DNA from 4 places in the Cronobacter dublinensis subsp. dublinensis LMG 23823 genome. Region 4 is predicted to be linked to each of the others. Evidence: predicted binding sites of a transcription regulator. Region 4 holds the regulator's gene; each other region holds the start of a gene.
What was found. The regulator CRP, encoded in region 4, controls carbon source genes, mostly activating them, when cyclic AMP is high. The targets are predictions, from matches to a motif close to ATGTGANNNNNNTCACAT.

Region 1 (4,410 bases), 2.1 Mb from region 4:
CATGGAATTAATATGAAAAAAGAGAGCGGCAGGAGCCGCTCTCAGGTGGCAGTGGGGTGCTTTACAGGAGGTGCGGCCACAACCGCATGGTCATATTCACAATTTGAATTAATTCTTCCTGCGTGGCGCCTTCGCGCGCGCTCACTGACATACCATGCACCAGACAACTGATGAAGCGTACCAGGGCGGGCAGGTTGCATTCTTGCGGAATTTCGTTTTGGGCCTGCCGCTCGCTCAGAAAACGCAGCAGAATCGCTTCGCGCTGCGTGTGACGCGCCTTGAGCGTGGCGGCGATCTCGTCTGACGATGCGGCGAGCGCCGCGGACGTCGTCACCATAAAGCAGCCTGCGGGCGTCTCTTTGCTGGCAAAGCAGTTTGCCACCGCGCAGAGATAGTCGTACAGCGCTTCTCCGACGCGTTTATCGGCGCGAAACAGCAGCGTCTCCTGCTGCTGCGCAAAACGCGCGATATAACGGTCGAGTACGGCGCGGAACAGCCCCTCTTTATTGGTGAACTCCGCGTACAGCGTCGGCGCTTTGGCGCCAGTCGCTTCGACCAGATGCGCCAGCGACGTGGCTTCGTAGCCGTGCTGCCAGAATAGTGCCATGGCCTTATCAAGCGCCGCTTCCCTGTCGAACACTTTCGGTCGGCCACGGCTTTTTTTTGCACAACTTTGGGTGTCTGTTGTCATGGTGCCGTTTAACCTCTTTATCAAACCTGCCTCCAAAATACCCCTTTTTGCCTCGGGAGTACCAGCAAAACCGCGCCGGATGTGGTTTTCATGGCCGGTGAGGCGTGAAGATAACATTAAAATAACGATCGTTAAGAATAATATTGACAGGTGATGCAGATCACAACTATCATTTTACTATCGATCGTTAATTAAATAATCTTAACGACCCACTGTTACCTGTCCGTCTTACTGATAAAAAAGGTTACCCTATGAAAAACGTCAACATGCTATTCGCCGCCGCCATCCTGAGTTCACTGTCATTCGCAAGCGTTGCTGCAGTCCAGGTCCAGTCAACCCCTGCAGGCCAGCAGAAAGTCGGTACTATCTCCGCCACCGCTGGCACTAACCTGTCGTCGCTGGAAGCTGAGCTGGCGCAAAAAGCGGATGAAGCCGGTGCGAAATCCTTCCGCATCACGTCGGCAAATGGCCCGAACACCCTGCACGGCACGGCGGTTATTTATAAATAAGCCGAAGCGCTTTACACAGCATAAGGCCCTGTCACTGGACAGGGCCTTTTTTCGTTCCGGGCTCAGATGGCGTCAGGGGCGGGTTCTGGCGAGTGCGTGGTGACGTTGACCGGTATGCCGGAACGCAGGAGCAGCGCGTGCTCCATGACGTCCCGGTCGGTCTGCGGCGCAGACTGGAACGCCGTCAGCGCCGCGTTCAGTACAATCGGCAGCGTCTTCGGATCGTCCTCAATCCGTTTTGACAGTGGCTGATGCACTTCCACCAGATGACGTCCGTCCGGTTCGACCGACGCTTTCACCGGCGCATTGATAATATTCACGCGCGTCCCGACCGGCACCACGCGGAACAGATGTTTGATGTCGTCATCGCGAAGGCGGATACAGCCGGAGCTTACGCGCATCCCGATACCGAAATCCGCATTCGTACCGTGCAGAAGATACACGCCGCCGTAAGCCGCGAGACGGATCGCGTGATGGCCCATCGGGTTATCCGGCCCGGCAGGCACTACCGGCGGCAGGTCAATGCCCTGGGCTTTATAGCGCGCGCGAATATTGGCGGTCGGGGTCCAGGTGGGGTTAGCGCGTTTTTGCGAGACCGACGTTTGCATCGTAGGCGTCAGCGTGTCGCCATCAAGCTGGCCGATGCCTATCGGGTAGACAGTGACGCTGTTTTCGCCGGGCGGGAAGTAGTAGAGCCGCAGTTCGGCGAGGTTTATCAGAATGCCTTCGCGCGGCGCGTCCGGCAGCAGCATCTGGCGCGGAATAGTCAGCACGCTGCCCGCGCGCGGCACATACGGGTCGACGCCCGGATTGGCCTGCAACAGCGCCAGAAAGCCGACGTTATAGCGTTTGGCGATCGCTTCCAGCGAGCCGCCGTCGTCGGCGACCGTATGGTAAAGGGTTTCGCCGATAAGCCGACTGCCAGGCGGCGGTAGCGGGTACGTATTCGCCATCGCGTGGCTTGCGCCAAGCGTCACGCTCGCGGCGAAAGCCAGCCAGGACAGCCAGCGGGTAAAACGCGCATTTTCTCTTTTCATTTACAGATCCCAAAGGCCGAGAAGTTTTTGTAATTTATCGATAAAGAGAGAAGTATGGCGGGGGTTCGTCCAGGGAAACCCTGGACGATTGCAAAGGATTGTAAAGTTACGCCCCTGAGCGGGGCGTGGTGGATTACGGCAGGGTGTGCTCGGCGAGTTGCGCCATAAACTGACGCACCCACTCCATACGGGTTTTACGCTCGTCAAGCTCGCGGAAGAACTTCAGGCGCGTCGGACCGTCGAGGCGGTAATGCTGCGGCTCTTTTTGCAGCAGACCGATAAGCCAGCCCGGATCAACATGGTTCTTCTCGGCAAACTCAATGGTGCCGCCTTTCTCGTTTGCCTCGATTTTACGCACGCCCAGCTTCTGCGCCTGCTGGCGCAGGGCGGCGATATCCAGCAGATTGCGCGCCGGATCCGGCAGCAGGCCAAAGCGGTCGATAAGCTCGACTTTGATCTCTTCAAGCTCCTGCTCTTTTTTGGCGCTGGCAACGCGCTTGTAGAACGACAGGCGCGTGTTGACGTCCGGGATAAAGGCTTCCGGCAGCAGCGAGGGCATCCGCAGCTCCACTTCGGTCTGCTGGCTGGTGAGATCTTCAAGCGACGGCTCGCGACCGGCTTTCAGCGCATCGACGGCGTTTTCCAGCAGTTCCATATAGAGCGAGAAGCCGATGGTTTCCATCTGGCCGCTCTGATCTTCGCCCAGCAGTTCACCCGCGCCGCGAATTTCCAGATCGTGCGTCGCCAGCGCAAAACCGGCGCCCAGATCTTCCAGCGAGGCGATAGCTTCGAGACGTTTCTGCGCGTCGGTGGTCATGGCCTTCGGCGGCGGCGTCAGCAGCCAGGCGTAAGCCTGATGGTGCGAACGGCCCACGCGGCCACGGAGCTGGTGCAGCTGCGCGAGACCAAAGTGGTCGGCGCGCTCGATGATAATGGTGTTGGCGGTCGGAATATCGATACCGGTTTCGATAATCGTGGTGCAGACCAGCACGTTGAAGCGCTGGTGGTGGAAATCGTTCATCACCCGCTCCAGCTCGCGCTCGCGCATCTGGCCGTGGCCGATGGCGATACGCGCCTCCGGCACCAGATCCGCCAGCCGCTGGGCGGCTTTCTGAATATTTTCAACGTCATTGTAAAGGTAATAGACCTGCCCGCCGCGCAGCACTTCACGCAGGATTGCCTCGCGCACCACCAGGTTGTCATACTCGCGCACGAAGGTTTTTACCGCCAGACGACGCGCGGGCGGCGTGGCGATAATCGACAGATCGCGCATGCCGCTCATCGCCATGTTAAGCGTGCGCGGAATCGGCGTCGCGGTAAGCGTCAGGATATCAACGTCGGCGCGCATCGCCTTGATACGCTCTTTGTGACGCACGCCGAAGCGGTGCTCTTCATCGACGATGAGAAGCCCCAGATCTTTCATCTTCACGTCGCTCTGCAACAGCTTGTGAGTGCCGATAAGAATATCGACTTTCCCCTCAGCGGCCTGCTCCAGCACCTGCGCCTGCTCTTTGGCGCTACGAAAACGCGACAGCAGCTCAATGCGCACCGGCCAGTTGGCGAAACGGTCGCGGAAATTGTCGTAATGCTGCTGGGCCAGCAGGGTGGTGGGCACCAGCACCGCCACCTGTTTATTGTTCTCGACGGCGAGGAACGCCGCGCGCATCGCCACTTCGGTTTTACCAAAGCCCACGTCGCCGCAGACCAGACGATCCATCGCCAGCGGCTGGCACATATCGCTCAGCACCGCGTTAATGGCCTGCGCCTGATCGGGCGTCGTCTCAAACGGGAAGCCTTCGCAGAAGAGTTGGTACTGCTCTTTGTCATGCTTAAAGGCGAACCCGGCTTTGGCGGCGCGCTGGGCGTAGATATCCAGCAGCTCGGCCGCCACGTCGCGCACTTTCTCCGCCGCCTTCTGGCGCGCTTTGCTCCAGGCATCGCCGCCAAGCTTATGCAGCGGCGCATTATCTTCCGCGCCGCCCGCATAGCGGCTAATCAGATGCAGCGACGAGACCGGCACATACAATTTCGCGTCACCGGCATAGGTGAGCATCAGATATTCAGCGGTAATGCCGCCCGCTTCCAGCGTCGTCAGCCCGGCATAACGGCCAACGCCATGCTCCAGATGCACGACCGGCTGGCCGGGGCGCAGCTCCGCCAGGTTGCGAATAAG
Region 2 (4,410 bases), 250 kb from region 4:
CTTTGCGCACCGTTTCCCGCGCATGAACAACCTGCACCTCCTGTGGCTCAATGCGCAGTAAGATGTGCGGCGAGGCTTTCATCACCGCCGCCTGAACCTGATTTAAGGCATCGGCAAACGCGCGTGCGCGTGCCTCGCCTTTGCCTTGCACCGTCACCGTGGTGGTGAATTGTTCTTTCATACGTTATGCGCCGTATTTCTTTTTCCAGGCTTCCACCAGCCGCTCGCCCAGCTCTTCTTTATCCATAAAGCCGAAGCCCAGCACATTGCAGCCCTCGTTGATGGCGGTGACGCCCTCTTCGACAGAGCGCATACCATATTTGGCTTTGTACCCATGTTTGGTTTGCGCGGTGATAGCGCCTGCGCCGCCGCTGCCGCAAAACGAGATGCCGAACGTCGCGCCTTCGGTTTTCATGACGTCGCCAAGCTTCATATCTGCCGCCACACCCGGTACCACCACGGCGCGTCCGCCCGCCTTTTCGACCCCCGCCGCCACTTTCTGGCCTTTGCCCAGACGATCGCCAATCACTACCGTAATCTGTTCCATGGTTCGCTCCTGAAGGTTAAAGATTCTCTTTCGCTACCTCGAAGTGCACCGACAACAGCCAGGCCTCTTCATCGGGCAGGTTGCCGAACTGCGCCACAATTTCACGCGCAAGCGTCATAGAGGCTGGGGAGATCTCCTCAAACAGGCTCTCTTCGACTTCCGGCAGCGGCTCGCCCGTCACCGCGCGGTGCGCCATGGCCCGCACATGCGAGCTGAGCATCTGCCGCTGCACGGCGTTCGGCGCTATCTGGTGACGTTCGAGCAGCGCGTAAACCTCGCCAAGCATCCGCTCGGCAAGCGTCGCGGCGCATTCCGTGTGTTGACATCCCGCGTTGTTCATTACCGCTCCGTTATTCACTCTGCATACCTGGTTGATTGCGCTGAAGTCACAGTAGCGGCGGGTGTTAAAGGTTTGTAGCGAGTTGTTTTCCACTTCGAAGTGGAAAGGAGAACGGCGGCAGTGATCCGTCCCACATAAAATCTGTGAATAGATATAAATCACTAGATAAATGTGATGAATGTCACCAGGTGGGGGGTCAGCAGACCGGAAAAGAAAATATCGGGCTTGCGACGCCGCGCGTGAAAGACAGCGGTGAATAAGCGTTGCTTATGGCAGTGGGAAAACGAGGGGAACGCGGCGGCGAACCGCCGCGCAGAAAGGGGCTTAACGGTATTTCTTGTGATAGGTGTTGCGGGTGGTTTTGAAGTCTTCGGCGCTCACCTGCGCCTCTTTGATTTTGCCTTCATCAACCAGCTTCAGCGCGCCGTCAATCTGGCCTACCAGCGTGTCGAGACCGTGGCGGAAATCTTTCATTTCCGGGCTGTCAGCCGGTTTATCTTCAAGTTTCGGCGGGGTTTCCTTTTTGGCTTCCAGCGCCGCCTCACGCATTTTCGTGAGCGCCGTTTTCATCTCTGCCGCATCGCTGGTTTTCTGCACGACTTTCAGGTTTTCATTGAGGGTGTCCATGTTGTCTTCCAGATCCGCCCACGCCGCGGCGCTGGTGAACAACAGAGAGGAGACCGCTAACATCGCTAACGCTTGCTTACGCATTGACTCACCTTTTTATTGTTATGACGAAAAAAAGGCGCCGCAACGGGCGCCCTTGCCTTACTCACCGGCGATTTTCATCTCCGGCAGCAGTACTGAACCACACTGAATATTGCTACGTGTTTCAATATCGTCACCAATGGTAACCATATTGCGCCACATCTCTTTGAGGTTGCCGGCGATGGTGATTTCGCTCACCGGATACTGGATTTCACCGTTCTCCACCCAGAAGCCCGCCGCGCCGCGCGAGTAATCGCCAGTGATGCCGCTGACACCCTGACCCATCAGCTCGGTCACGACAAGACCGGTACCCATCTCTTTCAGCAGTTGCTCAAAGCTCAGGCCGCGCCCGTTGATGCGCCAGTTGTGGATGCCGCCCGCGTGACCAGTGCTTTTCAGCCCCAGCTTGCGCGCGGAGTAGTTGGTAAGCAGCCACTGTTGCAGCACGCCGTCTTTGATAATGTCGCGGCGCGAGGTCGCCACGCCTTCGCTGTCGAACGGCGTTGAGGCGAGACCTTTGCGCAGGTGCGGATGCTCTTCAATGGTCAGCCACTCCGGCAGGATCTGTTTGCCGAGCGAGTCGAGCAGGAACGTCGATTTACGGTATACCGCGCCGCCGCTGATCGCGCCGACCAGATGACCAAACAGCCCGGTCGCCACTTCGCGGCCAAAAATCACCGGCGCTTTCATGGTCGGCAGTTTGCGCGGCGAGAGGCGGGACAGCGTGCGGCGGGCGCACTCTTCACCGACCCACTCCGGCGATTCCAGATCGCCCAGCGCGCGGCCGATGGTGTAGGCGTAGTCGCGTTCCATGTCGCCGTTTTCTTCCGCGATAACGCAGCTGGAGAGCGAATGGCGCGTCGAGCTGTAGCTCTGCAGCATGCCGTGGCTGTTGCCGAACACTTTGATGCCGTAGTGACTGTTAAAGCTGCCGCCTTCGGTGTTGGTGATGCGTTTATCCGCTTTTAAGGACGCCTGTTCGGCGCGCGCGGCGTACTCGATAGCCTGTTCCGGTTCGATTTCAGCCGGGTGGAAGAGGTCGAGATCCGGCGCGTCAAAAGCCAGCAGATCTTTTTCCGCGACGCCTGCGTACGGGTCGGGCGAGGTGTAACGGGCGATATCCAGCGCCGCCTGTACGGTACGGGCGATAGCGTCCGGGCTTAAATCGGTCGACGAGGCGCTGCCTTTGCGGTTCTGATGATAAACCGTGATGCCAAGCGCGCCGTCGCTGTTGAACTCGACATTCTCCACCTCACCGTAGCGGGTGCTGACGCTAATGCCGGTCGTTTTACTGACCGCCACTTCCGCGCCGTCCGACTTGCCGGACGCCAGCTCCAGCGCCTGAGAAACCGCCTGTTCCAGCGCTTTGCGCTGCGCTTCAACTTGTGTGATTACTTTCATCGCGAGTGCCATAATGTAAGGTGAAACTTCAAAGCCACATTTTGTGAGTCTAACAGAGAACCATTTCGCAGTGCGCGCCTTAACTGGTAGTATTAGCCTCTTTTTTGAGGAGCCTGAGATGACAAAGCAGCCCGATGACTGGCTCGATGAAGTGCCCGATAACGAAAACGATGACGACGATGATGAGATTATCTGGGTCAGCAAAAGTGAAATTAAACGCGATGCCGAAGAGCTGAAGCGCCTTGGCGCTGAACTGGTGGATCTCGGTAAAAACGCGCTGGAAAAAATCCCGCTGGATGACGATCTGCGCGCGGCCATTGAACTGGCGCAGCGTATTAAGAAAGAAGGCCGCCGCCGCCAGATGCAGCTTATCGGCAAAATGTTGCGTCAGCGTGACGATGAGCCGATTCGTCAGGCGCTGGATAAGCTGAAAAACCGTCATAACCAGCAGGTGGCCCTGTTCCACAAGCTGGAGCAGCTGCGCGACCGCCTGATTGAAGAAGGCGACGACGCGGTGCCGGACGTGCTGAACCTGTGGCCGCAGGCGGATCGCCAGCAGCTGCGTTCGCTCATCCGCAACGCCAAAAAAGAGAAAGAAGGCAATAAACCGCCGAAATCCTCACGTCTGATCTTCCAGTATCTGCGCGAACTGGCGGAAGGCGAGCAGTAATCCCCACGGCTCAGGCGCTGCCTGAGCCGTTTTCTTTTTCTATTCCTTTTGCTGATGCTTTACGGCGGTCTTCCCACGCGTTTACGTGCCGCAATGTGTTTACCTTTAGCGAGCTGAATCGTTAAAGCTAAAACCACCCCATCTCACACATTTTCACTCCATAAAACTGACATTTTCATTCTCATCGCGACATTCATCACAGTTAGCGGCGTTAAAAACGGCTTTTTTTGGACAGTTGAAAACGATCACGTTTTCTTTTCATCCAATCAGCCAGGCTGCACGGGCGAAACAAAAATCGATTCAGCTAAAAGGACGAAAAGATGAACAAAACCGTATGGCTTACCCCGCTTGCCCTGCTGATTTGCGCCCAGGCGAGCGCGCAGACTTGGGTGCTGACCGATGCTGAACAGGGCGTCGAGAAAGGAAACTGGCAAATCAGCAGTCAAAAGCTGAAGTTGCAGGGCGCGCCGTTCAGCATTGAGCAAAAAGTGCTGCACGGCGGCAAACAGGAAGGCAGTAAAATCATCACTATCACCAGCAAAGATGGCCTGACTATCGTCTTAAGCCCGACGCGCGGCATGAACCTGCTGCACGCCGACGGGTTTGGCGTGCGTATGGGCTGGGATTCGCCGGTAAAAGAAGTGGTGAACCCGGCGTTCATCAATCTGGAAAGCCGCAACGGCCTCGGCTGGCTGGAAGGCTTCAACGAGATGATGGTGCGCTGCGGCTATGAATGGACCGGCC
Region 3 (4,410 bases), 770 kb from region 4:
AGCTCGATATTTTACGCCGTGTCGATAACGCCGCGCGCGCGGCAGACAAGCGCGTGCAGGAAGTTAGCGCGAGCCTGACCGGCGTCTATGAACTGATTCTGGTTGCTGCGACCGACGGCACGCTGGCGGCGGATGTGCGTCCGCTGGTGCGTCTCTCGGTTAGCGTGCAGGTGGAAGACGACGGCAAGCGCGAGCGCGGCTCCAGCGGCGGCGGCGGACGTTTTGGCTACGAGTGGTTTATGGAAGATACCGACGGCGAAGTACGTGCCGAGGCCTGGGCGCGTGAAGCCGTGCGTATGGCGCTGGTCAATCTGAGCGCCGTCGCGGCGCCCGCCGGTACGCTGCCGGTGGTGCTGGGCGCGGGCTGGCCTGGCGTGTTGCTGCACGAAGCGGTCGGTCACGGTCTCGAAGGCGATTTCAACCGTCGCGGCACGTCGGTATTCAGTGGTCAGATGGGCCAGTTGGTCGCTTCTGAACTCTGCACCGTTGTCGACGACGGCACGCTTGCCAACCGTCGCGGCTCGCTGGCGATTGATGACGAAGGCGTTCCGGGGCAGTACAACGTGCTTATCGAGAACGGCATCCTGAAAGGCTACATGCAGGATAAGCTTAACGCGCGCCTGATGGGCGTTGCGCCGACCGGTAATGGTCGCCGTGAATCTTACGCGCACCTGCCGATGCCGCGTATGACCAACACCTATATGCTGGCCGGGAAATCGACGCCGCAGGAGATTATCGAGTCTGTAGAGTACGGTATCTTCGCCCCGAATTTTGGCGGCGGCCAGGTGGATATTACTTCCGGTAAGTTCGTCTTCTCGACCTCTGAAGCCTACCTGATTGAAAAAGGGAAAGTAACGAAGCCGGTGAAGGGCGCGACGCTTATCGGCTCCGGTATCGAGGCGATGCAGCAGATTTCGATGGTGGGCAACGATGTGAAGCTCGATAACGGCGTCGGCGTCTGCGGCAAAGAGGGTCAGAGCCTGCCGGTGGGCGTCGGTCAGCCGACGCTGAAAGTGGATAACCTCACGGTCGGCGGTACCGCGTAAGCCTTCTGTTCGCCCCTCCACTGCGAGGGGCGAGATTACGCGCGGCTCTCTTTTCCCTTTCCGTTTCTCCCCCGCATCTCCTGATAGACCTGCGCCACCTTCACGAAATAATCGTTCAGCGCGTTAATGCAGACCTGCACCTTGAGCGGCAGCTTGTCCTTTTCGGTGTAAAGCGCGTAGACCGGCCGCGGATCGGACTGGTAGCGTGGAAAGAGGATCTCCAGCTCGCCGCTATTGATCTCATCGATCACCCACATTAGCGGTACATACGCGATACCTGCGCCTGCTTTTAACCAGCGGGAGAGCGTCATCGGATCGTTGGTGACAAAGCGGCCCTGCGGCAGCAGGCGGGTCGAGATGCCTTCCGGGGCGATAAGCTCGAATTCGTTGTCAGGACGCACGCTATATTCAAGCCATGAATGGTTGGCAAGGTCGGCAGGTTTTTCCGGCGTACCCGCCTGGGCGAGATAGCTCTTCGCCGCGCAGACCACCATCGGCATGGAACCCAGGCGTTTCGAGAACAGGCTGGAGTCCTGGAGTGCGCCCACGCGGATAACGACATCCAGCCCGTCGGCAATCAGATCCGGCGCGGGAATACCGGTGACCAGATTGACCGACAGCCCCGGATAGTCGCGTAGCATGCCTGCCGTCAGGCTGGCCAGCACATTTTGCGCCATGGTTGAAGAACAGCCGATGCGCAGCGTGCCAATAGGACTATTGTTGAACGCGTATAACTGTTCGTGGACTTCCTGCACCTCATGCAACATGCGTCGGCAGCCCTGATAGTAGATCCGGCCCGCTTCGGTTAAGCCAATACTGCGGGTGCTGCGGTTTAACAGTTTGACCTGTAACTCGTCTTCCAGTTTCGAGACGGTCTGGCTGATAGAGGAGACGCTCATCTCAAGCTGCCTTGCGGCGCTGGTAAACGAGCCCAGCTCCACCACTTTGGCGAACACCGACATTCTTTTTAGTCGTTCCATTATTCACTCTGGCTTAAAAGTGATTTAGATCACATATCATAGATAACTTACTATCAGTTACGCTAATATATTATTTCCAATATAACTACCGCCGCACTCTCGCCCGGCCATTCCTGGTCACTCGTTGCGGAATATAGTTTATAAATCAATCGCCTGCACGCAAATCAAGGTCAACATGAGTCTTTTTCCGGTCATTGTGATATTCGGTCTGTCCTTTCCGCCGATCTTTTTTGAGCTTCTGCTGTCGCTGGCGATTTTCTGGCTGGTGCGCCGTGCGCTGATCCCGACCGGGATCTACGATTTTGTCTGGCATCCGGCGTTATTCAATACGGCGCTCTATTGCTGTCTGTTCTATCTGCTGTCGCGCTTGTTTGTCTGAGGTTGATGTGAAAGTACTAACAACAAAAATAACCCGCACAGCCATCACCGTGGTGCTGGTCGTGCTCGCCTTCATCGCCATTTTCCGCGCCTGGAGTTTTTATACCGAGTCGCCCTGGACGCGCGATGCGCGCTTTAGCGCCGACGTGGTCGCCATTGCGCCCGACGTCGCCGGGCTTATCACGTCGGTCGACGTGCATGACAACCAACTGGTGAAGAAAGATCAGGTGCTCTTCACTATAGACCAACCGCGCTACCAGAAGTCGCTGGAAGAAGCGGAAGCCGATGTCGCCTATTATCAGGCGCTGGTGAATGAAAAACGTCGCGAGGCGGGTCGTCGTAACCAACTGGGCATCCAGGCGATGTCGCGTGAAGAGATTGACCAGGCCAATAACGTCCTGCAAACCGTACTGCATCAGCTGGCGAAAGCCGAGGCGACGCGCGACCTGGCGAAACTCGACCTCCAGCGCACCGTGATCCGCGCGCCTGCGGATGGCTGGGTCACTAACCTTAACGTCTATACCGGCGAATTTATCACGCGCGGCTCCACCGCCGTGGCGCTGGTCAAACAGAACAGTTTCTACGTTCAGGCGTATATGGAAGAGACCAAGCTTGAAGGCGTGCGTCCGGGGTTCCGCGTGGAGATAACGCCGCTTGGCAGCAATAACGTGCTGCACGGCACCGTCGACAGCGTGTCGGCGGGCGTCACCAACGCCAGCAGCACCCGCGATGATAAAGGCATGGCGACGGTCGATTCCAACCTCGAGTGGGTGCGTCTGGCCCAGCGCGTGCCGGTGCGCATTCGCCTCGATAAACAGCCCGGTAATCTTTACCCTTCCGGCACCACGGCGACCGTGGTCGTGACCGGCGAGCGCGACCGCGACCGCAGCCACGAATCGGCCTTTAACAAGCTGATGCACCGCCTGCGCGAATTCGGTTAACCGCTATGGGCTTCCTGTCTATCGATCCCCGGCATCTGCGCTTTGCCATAAAACTCGCCACCGCGATTGTGCTGGCGCTGTTTGTCGGGTTTCACTTTCAGCTGGAAACGCCGCGCTGGGCGGTGCTGACCGCCGCTATCGTGGCGGCGGGCCCGGCATTCGCGGCGGGCGGCGAGCCCTGGTCCGGCGCTATCCGCTATCGCGGCATGCTACGCATCATCGGCACGTTTATCGGCTGTCTCGCCGCGCTGGTGATTATCATCGGCACGATCCGCGCGCCGGTCGTGATGCTGACGGTTTGCTGCGTCTGGGCAGGTTTCTGCACCTGGGTCTCTTCGCTGGTGAAAGTGGAAAACTCCTACGCCTGGGGGCTTGCGGGTTACACGGCGCTGATTATTGTCATCACCATTCAGACCGAGCCGCTGCTAGCGCCGCAGTTCGCGCTGGAGCGCTGTAGTGAAATCGTGCTTGGGATCTTCTGCGCGATTATCGCCGACCTGTTATTTTCGCCGCGCTCGATTAAAAAAGAGATTGACCGCGAACTCGACGCGCTGCTGGTAGAGCAGTTCCGCCTGATGCAGCTCTGCATGGCGCACGGCGACAGCGAAGAGGTCGATAAAGCCTGGGGCGCGCTGGTGCGGCGCACCGCGGCGCTCGACGGCATGCGCGTGAACCTCAATATGGAGTCGTCGCGCTGGGGACGGGCGAACCGGCGGCTGAAAGCGCTGAACACGCTCTCGCTGACGTTAATCACCCAGGCCTGCGAAACCTATCTCATCCAGAATACCCGGCCAGAGTCGATAGCGCCTGAATACCGCGAACTGTTCGTCGAGCCGGTGGACAACGCCGCCGATGTGCACCGCCGCCTGAAATTCATCCGTCGCGTACTCTCCTGGACCGGCGAGCACGATACCCCGGTGACGATTTACACCTGGGTCGGCGCCGCCACGCGTTATTTGCTGCTCAAACGCGGCGTTATCACCAACGCGAAAATCAGCGCGGTGGAAGAAGACGTGCTGACCGACGAAGTGGTTATCAAGCCCGCCTCGGCGGAGCGCCACCACG
Region 4 (4,410 bases):
CGTCGTGCGCATTCTGGCGCAACAGGCCGCTTTGCCACTGCGGCCAGAGCCAGACCATGCCCGCGAAGGCGATAAGACAGCCTGTCAGCGTGTCTATCAGGCGCGCCACGATGTACTGCTCGCCGTTGAGCGTCAGCAGTTGCAGCGAATAGACTGCCGTCACGGTGAAGCCAATCATCGCCCAGCCGTAATTACGCCGGATAATGAGATAGCTGATTAACGTCACCAGCAGCATGCCGAGCAGCGTATAGCCCTGCGGCACGTTCAGATGCAGCGTGATGCCCGCAATGATAAGCCCGGCGAGCGTGCCGCCCGCCCGGTGCAGAATGCGCACCCGCGTCGCGCCGTAGCCGTTTTGCGTAACAAAGAGCACCGTCATCAGGATCCAGTACGGCTTCGGCAGCTGAAACACGCTCGCCAGCAGGCCCGCCGCCGCGAGCATCACGCCAAGCCGCGCCGCCGTGCGCAGCGCCGCCGATTTGAACGACAGATAGCTTTTCAGCGCGGGCAGGAGCGGCAGGCGGCGCTGACCGTTGTCCATTAAATCGCGGGCATAAAGCGGGCGCTGGGTACGCAGCACACGGGCGATGCGGCTGAAATGGTATTCGCAAAACTGCCCGACCGGGTTGTCAGGGTGCTGGCGGGCGATTTTTGCGAGCGCCTCGATCTGCTTGTCCATCGTGAAGCGGCGCGAATAGCGGTGATAGAGGATATCGTCGGAGAGCGTGCGCAGGCGCGTCGCCACGGTTTGCGCCGTCCAGCGCAGCACCTCTTCAGCGTGGCTGCGCTCCACCAGCTTTTGCACTTCACCGGGTTGATGCAGCGAGACCGAGATATGCTCCTGGAGATCGAGCGCCACCTGAAAGGCGCGCAGCAGGCGCTTGTAGCCGTTCTGTCGGGTCGCGGCCAGCATCTGCAACTGCTGATAGCATTGGCTTATCTGATCCACCACTTTTTGCTGATGCACCAGCAGGGGCGGCAAGGCCTGCTCCGGGTCGGTATGGCGCGTCAGCAGGCTGTATTTAGCCTCGCAGTAGTCGGCGAGGCTTTGATAAATCAGGCTTAACGACTCGCGCAGTGGCTGTTCGCGCCATAGCCAGAACCAGAAGCCGTTAAACGCGCCATACCAGAGCGTGCCGAGAACATAGAGCAGCATCGGCTGCCAGACGGGCATATTCCCGGCGAGGCTTAACGTGAAAATCGCCGCGATAAGCGATGCGGGCAACAGGCGTGCATGCAGCGGGCTGATTTCCGCTGTCACGCCGAGCAGCAGCGCCAGCATCAGCAGAATGAGCGGCAGCGGCACCGCCTGCAACAGCAGAAACTGCACGGCGAGGCTGCTTAACGCAAACAGCGACGCGCCGATGATGAGCCGTTTGAAGAAGCGTTTATGCGGGGTATCGAGACCGGCAATGTTGCAGCACGCGGGCACCAGCGAGAACAACAGCCCCTGTTGTAAGTGACCCAGCAGCAATCCCACTGCGACCGGCAGGCTTAAGATCAGCGTTTGCCGCAAAGCGTAATTGATTTCAGGGTGATAGATAAGACGACGCCACATAGGGGAGAAGTATAGAAACAAAAACGGCGTGTTACCGAAGCGACACGCCGTTTTTTTCAGGAACCTTAGCGGGTTCCGTAAACCACGATGGTTTTTCCGTGCGCGGAGATCAGGTTCTGATCTTCAAGCATCTTCAGGATACGGCCCACGGTTTCGCGGGAGCAGCCCACGATCTGGCCGATTTCCTGACGGGTGATTTTGATCTGCATGCCGTCCGGGTGAGTCATGGCGTCCGGCTGTTTGGCGAGATTCAGCAGCGTCTGCGCGATGCGGCCCGTCACGTCGAGGAACGCCAGGTTACCGACTTTTTCAGAGGTGACCTGCAGGCGACGCGCCATCTGCGAAGAGAGACGCATCAGAATATCCGGGTTTACCTGAATCAGCTGACGGAATTTTTTGTAAGAGATCTCAGCCACTTCACAGGCAGTTTTAGCGCGAACCCAGGCGCTGCGCTCCTGACCTTCCTCGAACAAACCCAGTTCGCCGATGAAGTCTCCCTGGTTCAGGTACGAGAGGATCATCTCCTTGCCCTCTTCATCTTTGATCAGCACTGCCACTGAGCCTTTGACGATGTAGTACAGCGTCTCCGCTTTTTCACCCTGGTGAATCAGCGTGCTCTTAGATGGATACTTATGAATGTGGCAATGAGACAAGAACCATTCAAGAGTCGGGTCTGTTTGCGGTTTGCCAAGCACCATGCGCGGTTATCCTCTGTTTTAAACTGGCTCCAAAGACAGGGCGCGTAACCCCTGTCTGGCTTTGCAATCATCATCTTCCCGCATCCAGGGAAGTTGGCTGTCCGTGGACGTCGCAGCCGATAAATTGTCTCTCCTCTGCATACATGCGTAACATCAATGTATCGCCGCTGCATCCAGACTGTTTTAGCATAGCTTTTCACAGGTGTCTCCTGTTGTCTCGTTTCAGCTTGACGCAGGTCGCCTTCCGTTGCCTCTTATGACGGGGCCGAGTAATCTGTCAGTAAAATGAATAGCCTGGAGCGATTATCATGCACGCACGAGTGAAATGGGTGGAAGGCTTAACCTTCCTGGGCGAGTCGGCGTCAGGGCACCAGATCCTGATGGATGGCAACTCCGGCGACAAAGCGCCGAGCCCGATGGAAATGGTGCTGATGGCCGCCGGCGGCTGCAGCGCGATCGACGTGGTCTCTATTCTGCAAAAAGGCCGTCACGACGTGACCGACTGCGAAGTGAAGCTCACCTCCGAGCGTCGCGAAGAGGCGCCGCGCCTGTTTACGCATATCAACCTGCATTTCGTTGTGACGGGTAAAGAGTTGAAAGATGCGGCGGTTGCGCGTGCGGTAGACCTGTCGGCGGAGAAGTATTGTTCGGTCGCCTTGATGCTTGGCAAGGGCGTGAATATTACCCATTCGTACGAAGTGACAGAAGGGTAAGCGTGTGACGGCGGGCGGCGCTGCGCTGACCCGCCCAACGGCTTATCGATACGGCGTTACTGTATCTCCTTGCCTTCCATCAGTCGCTGCACCAGCGGCAGCATGATGAGTTCCATCGCCAGCCCCATTTTGCCGCCCGGCACCACCAGCGTATTGATGTGCGAAATAAACGAGCCCTGCAACATCGCGAGCAGCCAGGGGTAATCGATATTGTCCAGGTTGCGGAAATGGATAACCACGAAGCTTTCGTCGAGCGACGGAATGCTTTTGGCGGCGAACGGGTTAGAGGTGTCCACCGTTGGCACGCGCTGGAAGTTGATATGCGTGCGCGAGAACTGCGGCGTGATGTAGTTGATGTAATCCTCCATCGAACGCACCACGGAGTCCATCACCGCCTCGCGGGAATGCCCGCGCTCGCTGGTATCGCGGATCATTTTCTGGATCCACTCCAGGTTGACGATAGGCACCACGCCCACCAGTAAATCGACATGCTTCGCCACGTCGTTCTGCGGCGTCACCACGCCGCCGTGCAGGCCTTCATAAAACAGCACGTCGGTCGGTTCCGGCAGCGGCTGCCAGGGCGTAAAGGTGCCCGGCACCTGGTTCCAGGGCACGGCTTCATCGTAGGTGTGCAGATATTTGCGCGACTGCCCTTTGCCGGTCAGGCCGTATTCCACAAAGGTTTGCTCCAGCAGGCCGAAATCATTCGCCTCCGGGCCGAAATAGCTGATATGGCGGCCCAGATCGCGCGCCTTGCGAATTGCCATGTCCATTTCCGGGCGCGTATAACGGTGAAAGCTGTCGCCTTCCACTTCGGCGGCGTGAAGATTCAGCTGGGCGAAGATTTTACGAAACGCGAGGCTGGTGGTCGTGGTGCCCGCGCCGCTGGAGCCCGTGACGGCGATAACCGGATGTTTGGCAGACATAGCGAGACAACTCCCTGAAGCGGCGGGGCAAGGCTCCGCCTGGCAACGTTAACCGCGAAACTGCGAGCGCGGCATGATATTGACCGTTTCGTGCAGTTCAGACCACACCAGAACGGCTTCGCCGCTTTGCAACTGACGCCGTACATCGGCGACCTTTTGCTCAAGCGAGCGTTCATGTTCACCATAATCGGTGCCTTCGCGCAAGACGAAGGCTTCAATCAGGCGCTCCAGCGTGTCGGGCGCGATGTCTTGCCAGGGAATGATCATTTATCGGTCCAGATAAGGGGTTAACCAGTCAGGAATGCGCTGCTCAAGCCACATTTTCGGCTGACGCAGCGTGCCGCCGACGAAGCCCACGTGACCGCCGTGCTCCGTCAGCTGATACTCAATATTAGCAGGCAGCGTGGTCGTGTCGGGGATCACATGATGATCCATAAACGGGTCATCTTTGGCGTGGATAATCAGCGTCGGACGAGTAATCGCCGCGAGCCGCGGCAGGGCGCTGCACTGCTGGT

Region 1: bhsA (multiple stress resistance protein BhsA) is a predicted target of CRP. The motif match lies at 840-857, and genes of this name have one in related genera.
Region 2: AFK67_RS17725 (glycine dehydrogenase) is a predicted target of CRP. The motif match lies at 1,057-1,074, and genes of this name have one in related genera.
Region 3: aaeR (HTH-type transcriptional activator AaeR) is a predicted target of CRP. The motif match lies at 2,044-2,061, and genes of this name have one in related genera.

What each region holds. Positions count from the first base shown of each region.
Region 1 covers NZ_CP012266.1:1,759,548-1,763,957, forward strand. The annotation lists gene AFK67_RS08055 (TetR/AcrR family transcriptional regulator) at 62-691, opposite strand; gene bhsA (multiple stress resistance protein BhsA) at 943-1,200, shown strand; gene ldtC (L,D-transpeptidase LdtC) at 1,263-2,237, opposite strand; gene mfd (transcription-repair coupling factor) at 2,371-4,410, opposite strand, start outside.
Region 2 covers NZ_CP012266.1:3,830,309-3,834,718, forward strand. The annotation lists gene AFK67_RS17715 (DUF4312 family protein) at 1-181, opposite strand, end outside; gene AFK67_RS17720 (SFCGS family glycine-rich protein) at 185-547, opposite strand; gene AFK67_RS17725 (glycine dehydrogenase) at 564-905, opposite strand; gene cybC (cytochrome b562) at 1,212-1,598, opposite strand; gene pmbA (metalloprotease PmbA) at 1,656-3,008, opposite strand; gene yjgA (ribosome biogenesis factor YjgA) at 3,115-3,666, shown strand; gene AFK67_RS17745 (aldose 1-epimerase family protein) at 3,987-4,410, shown strand, end outside.
Region 3 covers NZ_CP012266.1:415,999-420,408, forward strand. The annotation lists gene tldD (metalloprotease TldD) at 1-1,046, shown strand, start outside; gene aaeR (HTH-type transcriptional activator AaeR) at 1,082-2,026, opposite strand; gene aaeX (p-hydroxybenzoic acid efflux pump operon protein AaeX) at 2,202-2,405, shown strand; gene aaeA (p-hydroxybenzoic acid efflux pump subunit AaeA) at 2,413-3,345, shown strand; gene aaeB (p-hydroxybenzoic acid efflux pump subunit AaeB) at 3,351-4,410, shown strand, end outside.
Region 4 covers NZ_CP012266.1:4,077,833-4,082,242, reverse strand. The annotation lists gene AFK67_RS18970 (YccS/YhfK family putative transporter) at 1-1,558, opposite strand, end outside; gene crp (cAMP-activated global transcriptional regulator CRP) at 1,624-2,256, opposite strand; gene AFK67_RS18960 (OsmC family protein) at 2,565-2,969, shown strand; gene AFK67_RS18955 (phosphoribulokinase) at 3,026-3,895, opposite strand; gene AFK67_RS18950 (YheU family protein) at 3,944-4,162, opposite strand; gene AFK67_RS18945 (hydrolase) at 4,163-4,410, opposite strand, start outside.